3 regions of the Frankia sp. Cppng1_Ct_nod genome follow, and region 3 is predicted to be linked to each of the others. Evidence: predicted binding sites of a transcription regulator. Region 3 holds the regulator's gene; each other region holds the start of a gene.
The links. The regulator LexA, encoded in region 3, represses DNA repair genes until DNA is damaged. The targets are predictions, from matches to a motif close to CGAACNNNNGTTCG.

Region 1 (4,501 bases), on a different contig from region 3:
TCGATGTTCTCACCCGACCCCGCCATCGCGACGACCAGGCCCAGACCGAACGTGTCGTGATTGACCCGGTCACCGGTGGAGAGGTTGGGAATCGGGCGCGCGACCGCCGCTGGTCGGCGTCCCGGCAACCCCCCGACCTTCCCACCGGAGGGCCGCGACGACGCCCAGCTCGACGCGGACGCCTGCGGCGGGGGTGCCGGGGGCCTCGGCTGTTCGAGACGCCGCCAGTCGACAAGCTCGGACGGCACCTCGTCGAGAAAGCGCGACGGCGGGTTGTATGCCGGCTGGCCCCAGGCGCTGCGGATCTGAGCCCGCGTGAGATACAGGCGGGCGCGGGCCCGAGTGATGCCGACGTACGCGAGGCGACGTTCCTCTTCGAGTTCGGTCGAGTCACCGAGCGTGCGCATGTGCGGAAAAACGCCTTCCTCCAGCCCGGTCAGGAACACCACCGGGAACTCCAGCCCCTTTGCGCTGTGCAGCGTCATCAGGGTGACGACCCCGTCCGTGCCCTCCTGGTCGTCGCCCCCCTGATCGTCAGGACCCGGAACCTGGTCTGCGTCAGCCACCAGGGAGACCTGCTCGAGGAAGTCCGCGACCGACCCGTCCGGGAAGCGCTCGACGAACTCCCGGGCTACGCTGACGAACTCCTGGAGGTTCTCCACCCGTCCCTCGGACTCGATGGTGTCCTGCGCGGTCAGTTCGGACAGGTATCCGGTCCGTTCCAGCGCCGCTTCCAGTGCCGCGACCGGGCCGTCGTCCGCGACTGTCCGCAGCTCGGCAAGCAGATCGGAGAATCCACGGACCGCGTTCGCCGACCGTGTGGCCAGACCCGGGACCTCGCTGACCCGTTGCAGGGCTTCGGCAAACGAGATCCGTTCCCGATCGGCGAAGGCGGCGAGCATTGCCTCGGCGCGGTCCCCGATGCCACGCTTGGGTACGTTGAGGATGCGTCGCAGGTTCACTGTGTCCGTGGGATTGGCCAGCACCCGCAGATAGGCGAGAAGGTCCCGGACCTCACGCCGCTCGTAGAAACGCACCCCGCCGATCAGCCGATAGGGTAGGCCGACCCGCACGAAGAGCTCTTCAAACACACGGCTCTGGGCATTGGTGCGGTAGAAGACGGCGACCTCACCCGGACGGGCGAGTTCAGCGTCTCCGAGCCGGTCGACCTCGGTGGCGACGAAAGCAGCCTCATCGTGTTCGTTTTCGGCGACATAACCGACAATCTTTTCGCCGTCGCCGGCGTCCGACCACAGCCGTTTGGGCTTACGCCGGTCGTTACGGGCGATCACCGCGTTCGCCGCGGACAGGATCGTCTGGGTCGACCGGTAGTTCTGCTCCAACATGACCACGGCGGCGTCAGAATAATCCTGCTCGAACTCGACGATGTTGCGGATGTTCGCGCCCCGGAAGGCATATATCGACTGGTCCGCGTCACCGACCACACACAGTTCAGCAAGTTCCACCTTGTCGCCGCCGGCAGCCGGAGCTGTTCCCGGCCGAACCGGCTCACCATCGACCGTGAGCGGGGACATGCGTCCCGCCAGTTCCCGGACAAGGACGTACTGGGCGTGGTTGGTGTCCTGGTACTCGTCGACGAGGACATGACGGAAACGGCGACGGTAGTGTTCGGCGACATCCGGAAACGCCTGCAGCAGGTTCACCGTGGTCATGATGAGATCGTCGAAGTCGAACGCGTTGGCCTCCACCAGCCGACGCTGGTAGCTGCCGTAAACCTCAGCGGTGGTGCGTTCGACGTGGTTGGATGCCTTGTCCCGGGCGGTCTCCCAGTCGACCAGCTCGTTCTTGAGGTTGCTGATCGCGGTGGCGAGCGCGCGTGCCGGGTACCGCTTCGGGTCGACGTCCAGATCGCGGGCGACCAGCGTGATCAGGCGCTGTGCATCCGCCGCGTCATAGATCGAGAAGCTGGTGGTGAACCCGAGCCGTTTCGCCTCCGACCGCAGAATGCGGACGCAGGCGGAATGGAAGGTACTCACCCACATCGCCCGCGTGCGCGCGCCGACCAGAGCGGCGACCCGCTCCTTCATCTCGTTCGCGGCCTTGTTGGTAAAGGTGATCGCCAAAATTTCGGTGGCCTGGACGCCGCGCGCCGCCAGCAGGTAGGCGATCCGGTTCGTCAGTACCCGGGTCTTACCCGACCCGGCGCCCGCGACGACGAGCAGCGGCGAACCCTCGTGGACGACCGCGGCCCGCTGCTGCGAGTTCAGCCCCTCCAGCAACGAGCCGGGATCGAGCCGTGGCGCGGGACGGCCGGGCGGCCCGTCCGGTGCCGGGTCCGCGGTCGGGCCGGAGCCGTACAGGGTGTCGCTGTACGGGGCATCGCCGAAGTGAGCGGATGGGCCACCGAAAGGAGTACTCATGACAGGTCGATCGTATGTTCGGCGTCCGACACATCGGACAGACAGTGGTACACGTTCCCCACCCTACGAGGCACCCTCCAGCGTCACGACCGCGCGTAGCGTCCAGGCCGCACAGGCGCGGTCGAGTGGACCGGATGTCCCCCCTCATCGCACATCCCCCGTCGCGCCCCGTCGCGCCCCGTCGCGCAGTGTGGGTAGTGGCCCGCGCGCCGGGCACGGCTTATGCGAAACGGACAAAAAGTACACAAGGCTGGAGCGGAAGTCACTGCCGGCCCGTTTGACGATCGCCCGTGTTCGAGAGCAAGCTGAGAAGGTGCCGCAGCACCTTATGATCATTAACTAGGCGCGCGAACCCGACTCACGGGCCGCGCGCCTCGCCCTCCTGCCATTTCGGCAGGGGGCTTTTTTGTTGCTGCGGTCACGCCAGAGGTGGCCGCCCGAGCCATCGGGAGACCATCGATGAGCCGACCAGCCGCCACCGCGGCACACGCCACCAGCGCCGACGGTCCTACCGACCCCGCCAGCACCCCGCCCAGACCCGTCCCGCCCACAGCCGGCCAGGTCGGCCGTCAACCGGACGTGGACATCGACACCGCGCACATCGACACCCTGGACATCGAGGTCGACCGGGCTGCCGCCGTCCTCGCGCCAGTGGCCCGGCGGACCAGGGTTGTGCCCAGCGCGCACCTGTCCCAGCTGACCGGCGTGCCGGTCTGGTTGAAGTGCGAACACGAACAGCACACCGCGTCGTTCAAGTTGCGCGGTGCATTCACCAGGATCGCCCTTGCCGACCCCGCGGTACGCGCACGTGGCGTGGTCGCGGCCAGCGCAGGCAACCACGCCCAGGGCGTGGCGTATGCGGCGGCCCACTTCGACGTACCCGCGACGATCTTTGTTCCGGAAGGGGCAAACCCGATCAAGGTCGCCCGCACCCGACGCCTCGGCGCCCGGGTCGAGCAGGTACCCGGCGGAATCGATGCCGCATTGCTCGCCGCGCAGGCCACCGCCCACGACAGCGGCGGCCTGCTCGTCCACCCCTTCGACGATCCGGTCGTGATCGCCGGGCAGGGCACGATCGGCCTTGAACTGCTGGACCAGGTCCCGGGCCTGCGCACGGTCCTGGTCGGCGTCGGCGGCGGCGGGCTGATCACCGGCATCGCGACGGCGATCAGGCAACGCCGCGCCAACGTGCGGGTGATCGGCGTCCAGGCCACAGGTGCACCCGCCTTCGCTCGGTCGTGGCGCTCAGGGCACCGGCTATGGATACCTCCGGTGACCCTCGCCGACGGGATCGCCGTGGGCAGCGCCGGTGATCTGACGCTGGCACTTGCGGCCAAGGTGGTGGACGACGTGGTCACGGTGGACGAGGACTCGTTCTGGGAGGCGATGGTGAGTCTGCTGCGTGCCGACGGTCAGCGCGTGGAACCTGCCGGTGCCGCCGGGACAGCGGCGCTGCTGCGCTATCCAGGTCTTGCACAGGGCCCTACCGTGGTGATCCTCTCCGGCGGCAACGTCGACTCCGCCACCGCCCGCCGCGTCCGGGCTCTCGCCGCCGAGCCCCTGGACCCCCCCGCGGCCTGATGGGCGCGTTCCCCCGCTGCCCTGCCGTTCCCTGTCGGCCATTCCCCGGTCGGTGCCCCGGACTATTCCCACTCGATGGTGCCGGGAGGCTTCGAGGTGATGTCGTACACCACCCGGTTCACCTGCGCAACCTCGTTGACCACCCGGCCCGAGATACGTTCCAGCAGGTCGTAGGGCAGTCGAGCCCAGTCTGCGGTCATCGCGTCCTCACTGGTCACCGCACGCAGGACGACCGGGTGCCCGTAGGTACGCTCATCCCCCTGCACCCCCACCGAACGGACGTCTGCCAGCAACACGGCGAACACCTGCCAGATCTCGCGGTCCAGACCCGCGCGACGGACCTCCTCCCGTACGATCTCGTCCGCGGTCCGCAGCGCTTCCAGGCGTTCCGGGGTGACCTCACCGATGATCCGGACGGCAAGACCCGGCCCGGGGAACGGCTGTCGCCAGACAATCTCCTCGGGTAGCCCGAGTTCCTCGCCGAGCTGGCGAACCTCGTCCTTGAACAACGTGCGCAACGGCTCCACCAGGGTGAAACG
Region 2 (4,501 bases), on a different contig from region 3:
GTGAGGGTTTCGGCGTCGAACCGGTGCGCCGGGTCGGATGTCGCGCACCGCCCCCCGGGATCGGCAAGCGCGTACCGGGCCTCCGCGAACCTACCGGCGAGCGCCCGTGCGAGCACGACCGCGTTCCGGTTCGCGGCAACGACACTGAGCAGGCCGCCGGGACGCAACGCCACGGTCGCGACAGCCAGGGCGCGGTCCGGCTCATCCACCACCTCCAGAACGGTGTGACACAGCAACACGTCCGACGACGCCACCCCGACGATCTCCGGAACGGTTGAAAGATCTCCCTGCCGAGCGTCCACGAGATGCGTGACCCCGCGCTCGGCCGCCCGCCGGTCCAGTGACGCGAGCGCGTCCGGGCTCGGATCGATGACGGTCACCCGATGCCCCTGTTCCGCCAGCGGCACCGCAAACCCTCCGCTCCCGCCGCCCGCGTCCACGATGCCGAGCGTGCTGTCGTCCCGTGGGGTCAATGCGGCAAGAGCATCTCGTAGTCCCTGCCAGACCACGGCCTGCCGAAGATCTCCCCAGGTAACCGGACGAGTTCTGACAGCCATGCCTTACCTCCCGTTGGGCGATGCCCGGTGAGGACTCCCCGACCTCTTCGGCAGGGTAGCCACGGACGACCACTTTCGAACCTCAGGTGGGGAGCCGGAGACCTATGGCTATGCCGACCACCAGACCTCCCAGGGACAGACCGGCCAACCGCAGTACCCAGTCAGGCGGACGCCGTCGTCCCCGCCGCAAAGCTTCGCGTGACTGCTCGGACACGTCAGACGGTTCCGTCCGTTGCGACACCTGCCGCGAACCGTTCCCACGAATGATCAGACTCACACATGACCCCCACCACCAGTAACCAAGATGCATCGGATGGTCACTGATAGTGAGCGCTGGCTCTGTGGTGTGCAAGACGAGTTACGCGGCCCGCCCGACCATTCGAATTGGAGATCGGCCCGGACAGCGGATTCGGTCACCGACGGCGCTGATCGTGGGAAAACCGGGCAAAATCGGCAACCATGGCCGGCAGTACCGGTTGGGATGGCAGACCCAACGTCGTTTCCACGACTCCGAGAAAAATCTCGACCTGTCGTACCAGGTCATCGGCATCACGGGTACCGACCACGGGCAGACCTGCCTCGGCCGCCGCCCGCCGGGCGGCACCTGCCGCGAAGAACTGCGCCCACTCCGCCAGCTCGGGTGCCACCGCCGCAAGCAGCCTCCAGGCACTCGCCGGCCGACCGCGATGACCGGGGCGAGCCTGTGCCCGGTCGGCGAGGACCGCCGCCGCGACACGCAACGCCGCCAGATGAGCCAGGGCGTACCGCTCTGCGGGGACCTGGACGAGACTCGCCTCGTCAAGGCCGTGCCGCGCGGCCATGAGCAGCTCGTCCCGGGAACGGCGGGGCAGGCCCACGGAGGGGATCGACGTTCGGACACCACGACGTCCCCGAGTCAGGACAGGCACCGCAGACGCGGCATACCGATCATTAGCCTGCTGACTCATGACCACCCCTTCCAGCATATCGAACGCATGTTCGAACACTGGAACGAGTAAACCTCACCCAAGCCAGATCGGTCAACATCACCGAAGGCGCCGGCTTACCGAGGGGATGAGGCAAAGAGCACCGCACGGATGACGCCGCGACAATCATCCGGACAACCCGCACGTCAACCGCAGTGGACCAACCAAGCCGCGGGGTCTCCCATCCCGAACGCTACGAATACATATCCGGCTGCAGTTCCTCGGGCCGGCCGTGGGGCCGCGCAGCCGGTTGCGCAGCCGGTCGCGCAACCGGCTGACCGTTGTCCGCCGACCGCGACCAGCCGACCGTGACCGGATCACGGGAAGCCCCGCCGTCCCACCTGATGCCGCCATCCCGGCCACGCCTGCCGGCAACCGGCGGCAGACCGGACAGCAACCGCAGAAACCAGCCCAACGTCAGGAGAACCAGCGGATCGTGGGCACCCCCACAGCGGCGGTGGTCGTCGTCCACGAACACCAGCGACGTACCGTCGTGTGCGAACCGGAGAAGACTGCGCCCACATCCGTCGAAAAAGCCGCACTCGAAGACGGACCTGCCGGGAACAACCCACCGCGCCGTATGACCGCCGGGGAGTTCGACGGTGCCGCCGCCGCGGCGGCGTGCTGGTCGGAAGGCGGCCAATGGGATTCGCATGACGGGGTCGAGTACCCGTATCCCGCGATGGTCGAGGTCGGCCTCCAGCGCCAGCGGACGCCCCTCAACCATCAGCTCGACCCGGCGGGCACCCTGCCAGTCCGCGAGGATCGCCGCGACACGGCTGTCGGCCGCTACCAGCACAAGGTGATCCTGTCTGCCATCGACGATATTCAGGGTCACCTCGTGCAGAAGTCCTCGCCGCCGCATCTCCTTCGTCGATGTGTCCGCCATGATTGGCACACCTCCTGTTGTTCCTTCGCCCCCGTTACAGGCAGGCTCGATGGAACAAATTGGAGCAGGTGGCCATCAACCAGCCGTACACATCCGATCACGGCGGACGTTGACGTCCTGTTGACAAACCCACTGGATCAACGGCTGGACGCGCGAAAGGGAACTCGCGGAACCTGGCGTGGCACCAGTCGCCCAGCCGACTCGAACACTCCGCCGCAAAGTGGTTGCGACAGTCTCGCACACGACGCACTCTGCGGTAGACAGACTTCAGAAAAGCAGAGCTGTCACCGTCACGAAGACCATTGGCCAAAGGAATCGCGATCATGGCTCTCGCCAAAGGCGGCGTCGTGACACGGTCGCGCCGCCGGAGGCCCCGAGGAAGCACCGAACCCGGAATCGGGTATCGCCGGATACCGCGACCGGACCGGTCGGCACGAGAAGGTCACATGCCAGACGAAGAGCACCTGCAGTTCGCAATCCTGGGACCCACCGAGGTCAGCCGCCACGGCGAAAGAATCGTTCTCGGTGGAAGACAGCGGAAGGCGCTGCTCACGGCCTTGCTGCTGGATGCCGGCCAGATCGTGACGACCTACCGGCTGATCGAGGCGGTCTGGGACGGTCATCCCCCGGACCGGGCGTTGGCGACCCTGCGTACGCACATGAGCGAGCTGCGCCGCCGACTCGACCCGACCGAGCGTAATCGGCTGCTCATCGGCCACGGTTCGGGATATTCGTTGCAGGTCGACTCCGAGCAGATCGACGCCGCGCGGGCTCGCACCCTGCTGGAGCAGGGCCGCCGCGCGCTCCAGGACGGTGATCCGGTCGCGGCGATAGCCCCGCTGCAGACGGCCCTGGGTTTATGGCGCGGCCAGGCACTCGCCGACGTCGCCGATTACACGTTTGCCGCCGCGCACGTGCAGCGACTCGACGAGTTGCACCGCGATGTGATCCGGACCCGGATCTCCGCGGACCTCTCCCTCGGCCGCCATCAGGAGATCATCGGCGATCTGCGGGGGCTGGTCACCCAATATCCACACGACGAGGGGCTGCGCAGGGAACTCATCGTCGCCCTCTACCGGGCCGACAGGACGGAGGAAGCGACCCAGGCATGCCGCGACGGACTGAAAGGTCTGCACGAACTCGGCCTGGACTCGGCCGCACTGCGCAACCTGCAGGAGCAGATCCTGCGGAGATCGAGCGCCCTGGCCTGGACACCACCGCGGGCACTGGAGCGCCCGCAGTCACCGGCGACGACCAGCCTCGGCATCTACCAGCTCCCCCCCGACATCGCAGACTTCACCGGCCGCGACAGCATCCGGACGCGGATCCTCACCGCGCTGACCGACCCGGCCGCGCTGGCTCGGGGCACGGTCGTGGCCGCGATCGCGGGCAAGCCCGGAGCGGGCAAGACCGCGCTGGCCATCCACCTGGCCCACCGGGTCCGCGAGCACTTCCCCGACCCGCCGTTGTTCTTCGACCTGCGGGGCACCCAGCCCACGGCGCTGGACCCGACCCGGGTACTGTCCCGGCTGGTGCAGGCACTCGGCGTGGCCAGGACCGCGGTGCCCCCCGACCCCGACGATCTCGCCGAGATGTACCACAACATCCTCGCCGACCAGCGCATGGTGATCGTTCTGGACAATGCCGCCGGTGAGTGGCAGATCCGGCCGTTGCTGCCCACCACCCCCGGCTGCGCGGTCATCGTCACCAGCCGGTCCCGGCTGCATGGTCTGGACGCCTTCCACCGGACCATCGCCGACCTGACCGCCACCGAAGCCGTCGCCCTGCTGGCGAAACTCACCGGTGACGACCGGGTCGAGGCCGAACCCGAAGCCGCCCGTGACATCGCCGGGCTCTGTGGTTACCTGCCCATGGCGATCCAGATCGCCGGCCGCAAGATCGCGGCCCACTCACACTGGAGGCTGGCCCGGGTTGCCGTCCGGCTGACCAACGAGCGTGATCGTCTGTCCTGGCTGGAACTCGGGGACATGGAGGTTCGAGCCAGCTTCGCGCTGAGCTATGACGGCCGACCCGAGGACGAACGCCGCGCGTTCCGGTTGCTCGCCCTGCCCAACATCGTCACCTTCGCG
Region 3 (4,501 bases):
GCCAGCACCGCCTCGCCTTCAAGATCCCGTTGCATCGCACGCAGGAACCTACCGTCGATCTTCACCATGTCCAGCGGCAGGACGTCGAGTGTGGACAGTGATGCATACCAGGTACCGAAGCCGTCGACGCCGACGGCCGGTCCGAGTGAGCGCAGCCGGGCCAGCAGCTGTGGGATACCGATATGCGCGAGGCCCAGGGTCTGTTCGGTGAACTCCAGCCCGAGTGCTCCGGGTGGTAGCGCCCGATCATGCGCGAGCCGTTCCACCTCGACCGGGAAGTCCGGCCGGGTGAGTTGGTCGGCGGAAATGTTCACCCATAGCCGGGGCGGGCGGATCATGGTTCCGGAAGCCATCTCGTGCCATGTCCGGGCTTCCGCCACGGCGGTCCGTAGAACCCAGTTGCCGACCTGCTCGGCGAGGCCGGCGGCTGCGGCGACCGGCATGAACTGCGACGGGCACAGCAGTCCCCGCTCGGGATGCTGCCACCGCAGGAACGCCTCCATCCCCGGAACCGATCCGTTGCGCAGATCGACCTCGGGTTGGTAGTGCAGCTGTAACGACCCGTCGTCGAACGCGGCGCACAGGGCCGGGACGAGGTTCAGCTCGAGCGCGGTCACAGGTGTCTCCAGACGCCGGGATGAACGGGCCGCACCTGGCCCATCGCACGTCAGGGCGAGCTGACCATGCCCGCCACCTGTTCGACGTCGGGACGGTCCAGCCAGATTATGCGGGGATCACGGCGAAACCACGACCTTTGTCTACGAGCGAATCGGCGCGTCGCGGCAATCGTGGCAAGTCGGGCGGACTCGGCCGACTCCAGTTCACCGTCCAGCCAGGCGAGGACCTGAGCGTAGCCCAGTGCGCGCGATGCGGTACGACCCTCCCGCAGGCCGATACCGGCGAGTGTGCGGACCTCCTCGACCATGCCCACGGCCCACATCACCGCCACGCGGTCGGAGATCCGGGAGTCGAGGTGCGGATGGTCGATGCCGATCTGGATCACGTCATATACCGCGCGATGGTCGGGAAGGGATGCGTTGAAACCGCCCGTGAGCTCCACCACCTCCAACGCGCGCACAATCCGACGGCCGTTGCTGGGCAGGATGGCGGCAGCCGCCTGGGGCGCCCGGCCGGCGAGATCGGCATGCAACGCCGCGGAGCCCCGCTCGGCCAGTTCCTGTTCCAGCCGGGCCCGCACCGCCGGGTCGGTGCCGGGGAAGTGGAGATCGTCGAGGACCGCCCGGACGTAGAGCCCGGAGCCACCCACGAGAACCGGGGTACGGCCGGCGGCGAGGAGCCCGTCGACCACCGTTCGTGCATGCGCCTGGTAGGACGCCACGTCGGCGGTACGGGTGACGTCCCAGACGTCGAGCAGGTGGTGCGGGATGCCGCTGCGCTCTCCTGGCGGCACCTTGGCCGTACCGATGTCCATTCCGCGGTAGAGCTGCATGGAATCGGCATTCACGACCTCGCCGCCCAGCGCGGCTGCCAGGCCGATCGCGAGGTCGCTCTTGCCGGCCGCGGTCGGCCCGACAACGGCCACGACCCGACCGGCATTCCGCCGGTTGGTAACGACATCCACTTGTGCAGCTCCCCGCGGGCCGTCAGACCCGGCGCAGGACCGCGACGATCCGGCCGAGGATCGACGCCTCGTCACCCGGAATTTCAGCATAGGCCGGGTTCTGCGGCTGGAGCCAGATGTGGCCGTCGCGGCGGCGTAGCGTCTTGACCGTCGCCTCGCCATCGATCATCGCGGCGACGATCTCGCCGTTGTCCGCGACCGGCTGCTGGCGGACAACCACCCAGTCCCCGTCACAGATCGCAGCATTGATCATAGAGTCGCCGGCAACCCGCAGCAGGAACAGGGTGCCCTCGCCGACGATCTCACGGGGAAGCGGGAAGACGTCCTCGACGGCCTGCTCGGCGAGGATCGGGCCGCCCGCGGCGATGCGGCCGAGCAGGGGTATGTATGCCGTCTGGGCATGGTTGCCCGCCGGTGTCGGGGACTCGCTGGCGCCCGCTGACGGCGCGGGAGACGGACCGGCGGGCAGAACCTCGCGTGCCGCAGGCCGTACCGGCGCATCCGCGGACAGCACCTCCATGGCTCGTGGGCGGTTCGGGTCCCGACGCAGGAAGCCCTTCTCCTCCAGAGTCTTGAGCTGGTGCGCCACGCTGCTGGTGCTGGTCAGCCCGACGGCCTCGCCGATCTCGCGCACGCTCGGCGGGTAACCACGGCGTTCGACGGAATTGCGGATCACTTCCAGCACCTTGCGCTGCCGAGGGGTCAGGCCCGAGGCGTCCGCCGGCCCGTCCGGCAGGTCGCGCACTGAGCCGCGGGGGGGCCTGCCGCGTCGGGCGCGGTTCTGGTCGGTGGTCATGCCTGCCGCTCTCCTTCGTTTTCGGTCGTGGGAGACTCCGCTCCCGGCATACCTGATGGTTTCACCATGAACCAGAGCTGGTGGCCACGACCTGCATCTGATCGGTACGACCGTAACCGCCGCGGCCGAATATCTCAAACGTCTGTTCGAGCGTGTTACGACGATTCCGTCGGATTCGGAAGTGCATACTCGACCAGACGTTCGATCGAACTTATGTTCATTATAGGTGCTGTTCGCGGTAGTGGAAGTAGAGGAGGTGGGTGTGGTGGAGAGATCGGCCGCACCTCCGCTGAGGCTGACCAGGCGGGGTCGAATCGTCCTGGTTGTTCTGGTTATGGTGGTTTTCAGCCTGGTCCTGTCTCTTGCGCGGGTGAGGTCGTCGGCCACGTCGCGGGTGGGTGACGGCTCTACTCGAGTGCACGTGGTGCGCCCCGGGGAGACCTTGTGGGGGATCGCCCGTGCGGTGGCTCCGGACAACGACACGCGGGTGGTTGTCGCCCGCCTGGCCGGTATGAACCAGCTCGACTCGACCGATCTTGTGCCCGGTCAGGCGCTGCGCCTGCCGTGACGGCGCGACACGCCGTTGGTTTGCCTGTTTGCTGTGTCTCGCCCTAGGCTCGACCACAACATCTTGTAGTTACGGGAATGTAAGTCATCAATACCTAGTGGCCAACGGGTGCGCGATCATGTTTTTTCGCGCGGCCGGAGGCTCCGGGACCTTGGGGGGATCGTCGGTGCGGTGTCCGTTCTGCCGACACCCTGACAGCAGGGTCGTGGACAGTCGCGAAGCCGAGGAAGGCGCCGCGATCCGTCGCCGTCGGTCATGCCCGTCCTGTAACCGTCGCTTTACGACGATCGAAGAGGCATCGCTGCGGGTGATCAAACGTAGCGGTGTGACCGAACCGTTCAGTCGTTCGAAGGTGGTCGCGGGGGTTCGGCGGGCGTGCCAGGGCCGTCCCGTCGAGGCGGATGCACTGGCCGTGCTCGCCCAGCTGGTCGAGGACACGCTGCGCGCGTCGGGGACCGCGGAGGTTCCCTCCGACGAGATCGGCCGGGCCATTCTCGGGCCGCTGCGGGAGCTCGACGAGGTCGCCTACCTGAGGTTCGCCTCGGTGTATCTGGCCTTTGATTCCCTGGACGACTTCGAGACCGCGATAGTCGATCTCCGGGCACAGACCAGGTCGTTGTAGTAGCTGCACACCGCAGACGCCGAACGCCGGCCGGCCGAAGGTGACGCGATCATGATTTTTCGCGTCGGCGGAGGTCCGAGGGCACCAGACGAGGAGCGCCATGACCGAGACCCGCGGGACGAAGTCGAGCAAGTCCGCAGGCAAGGCCACCGGCCTGAAGGTGAGACGGGTCAACACCTCGCCCGGCGTGCATCCCTACGACGAGGTCACCTGGGAAGCACGCGATGTCGTCATGACCAACTGGCGGGACGGCTCGGTCAACTTCGAGCAGCGTGGTGTGGAGTTCCCCGACTTCTGGTCGGCGAACGCCACGAACATCGTCACGAGCAAGTACTTCCGCGGCGCGCTGGGCAGCACGGCCCGCGAGTGGTCCCTGCGCCAGCTCATCGACCGGGTGGTGCGCGCCTATGCGGCAGCCGGGCGCGAGAACGGGTACTTCGCGTCGGAGACGGACTCCGAGATCTTCGAGCATGAGTTGACCTGGATGCTGCTGCACCAGGTGTTCAGCTTCAACAGCCCGGTGTGGTTCAACGTCGGCACCTCCGCCCCGCAACAGGTCTCGGCCTGTTTCATCCTTGCCGTCGACGACACGATGGAGTCGATCCTCAACTGGTACCGGGAGGAGGGGCTGATCTTCAAGGGCGGGTCCGGCGCGGGGCTGAACCTGTCACGCATCCGCTCGTCCAAGGAACTGCTGTCCTCGGGTGGTACCGCATCCGGCCCGGTGAGCTTCATGCGCGGTGCCGACGCATCGGCCGGCACGATCAAGTCGGGTGGCGCTACCCGACGAGCCGCGAAGATGGTCGTGCTTGATGTCGACCACCCCGACATCGTCGACTTCGTCGAGACCAAGGCCCGCGAGGAGAGCAAGATCCGTGCACTGCGGGATGCCGGTTTCGACATGGACCTCGGCGGCCGGGACATCGTCTCGGT

Region 1: the regulator LexA is predicted to act here: its motif matches at 2,389-2,402, upstream of pcrA (DNA helicase PcrA).
Region 2: the regulator LexA is predicted to act here: its motif matches at 1,525-1,538, upstream of NBW77_RS20635 (SAV_6107 family HEPN domain-containing protein).

What each region holds. Positions count from the first base shown of each region.
Region 1 covers NZ_CAKKTK010000053.1:4,230-8,730, forward strand. Annotated here, with positions in the region: gene pcrA (DNA helicase PcrA) at 1-2,381, opposite strand, end outside; gene NBW77_RS15115 (threonine ammonia-lyase) at 2,841-3,962, shown strand; gene guaA (glutamine-hydrolyzing GMP synthase) at 4,025-4,501, opposite strand, start outside.
Region 2 covers NZ_CAKKTK010000109.1:1,879-6,379, forward strand. Annotated here, with positions in the region: gene NBW77_RS20630 (methyltransferase domain-containing protein) at 1-557, opposite strand, end outside; gene NBW77_RS20635 (SAV_6107 family HEPN domain-containing protein) at 971-1,504, opposite strand; gene NBW77_RS20640 (hypothetical protein) at 1,716-2,411, opposite strand; gene NBW77_RS20645 (AfsR/SARP family transcriptional regulator) at 2,858-4,501, shown strand, end outside.
Region 3 covers NZ_CAKKTK010000020.1:14,931-19,431, reverse strand. Annotated here, with positions in the region: gene NBW77_RS08420 (EAL domain-containing protein) at 1-617, opposite strand, end outside; gene miaA (tRNA (adenosine(37)-N6)-dimethylallyltransferase MiaA) at 668-1,582, opposite strand; gene lexA (transcriptional repressor LexA) at 1,605-2,378, opposite strand; gene NBW77_RS08405 (LysM peptidoglycan-binding domain-containing protein) at 2,641-2,946, shown strand; gene nrdR (transcriptional regulator NrdR) at 3,065-3,568, shown strand; gene NBW77_RS08395 (vitamin B12-dependent ribonucleotide reductase) at 3,669-4,501, shown strand, end outside.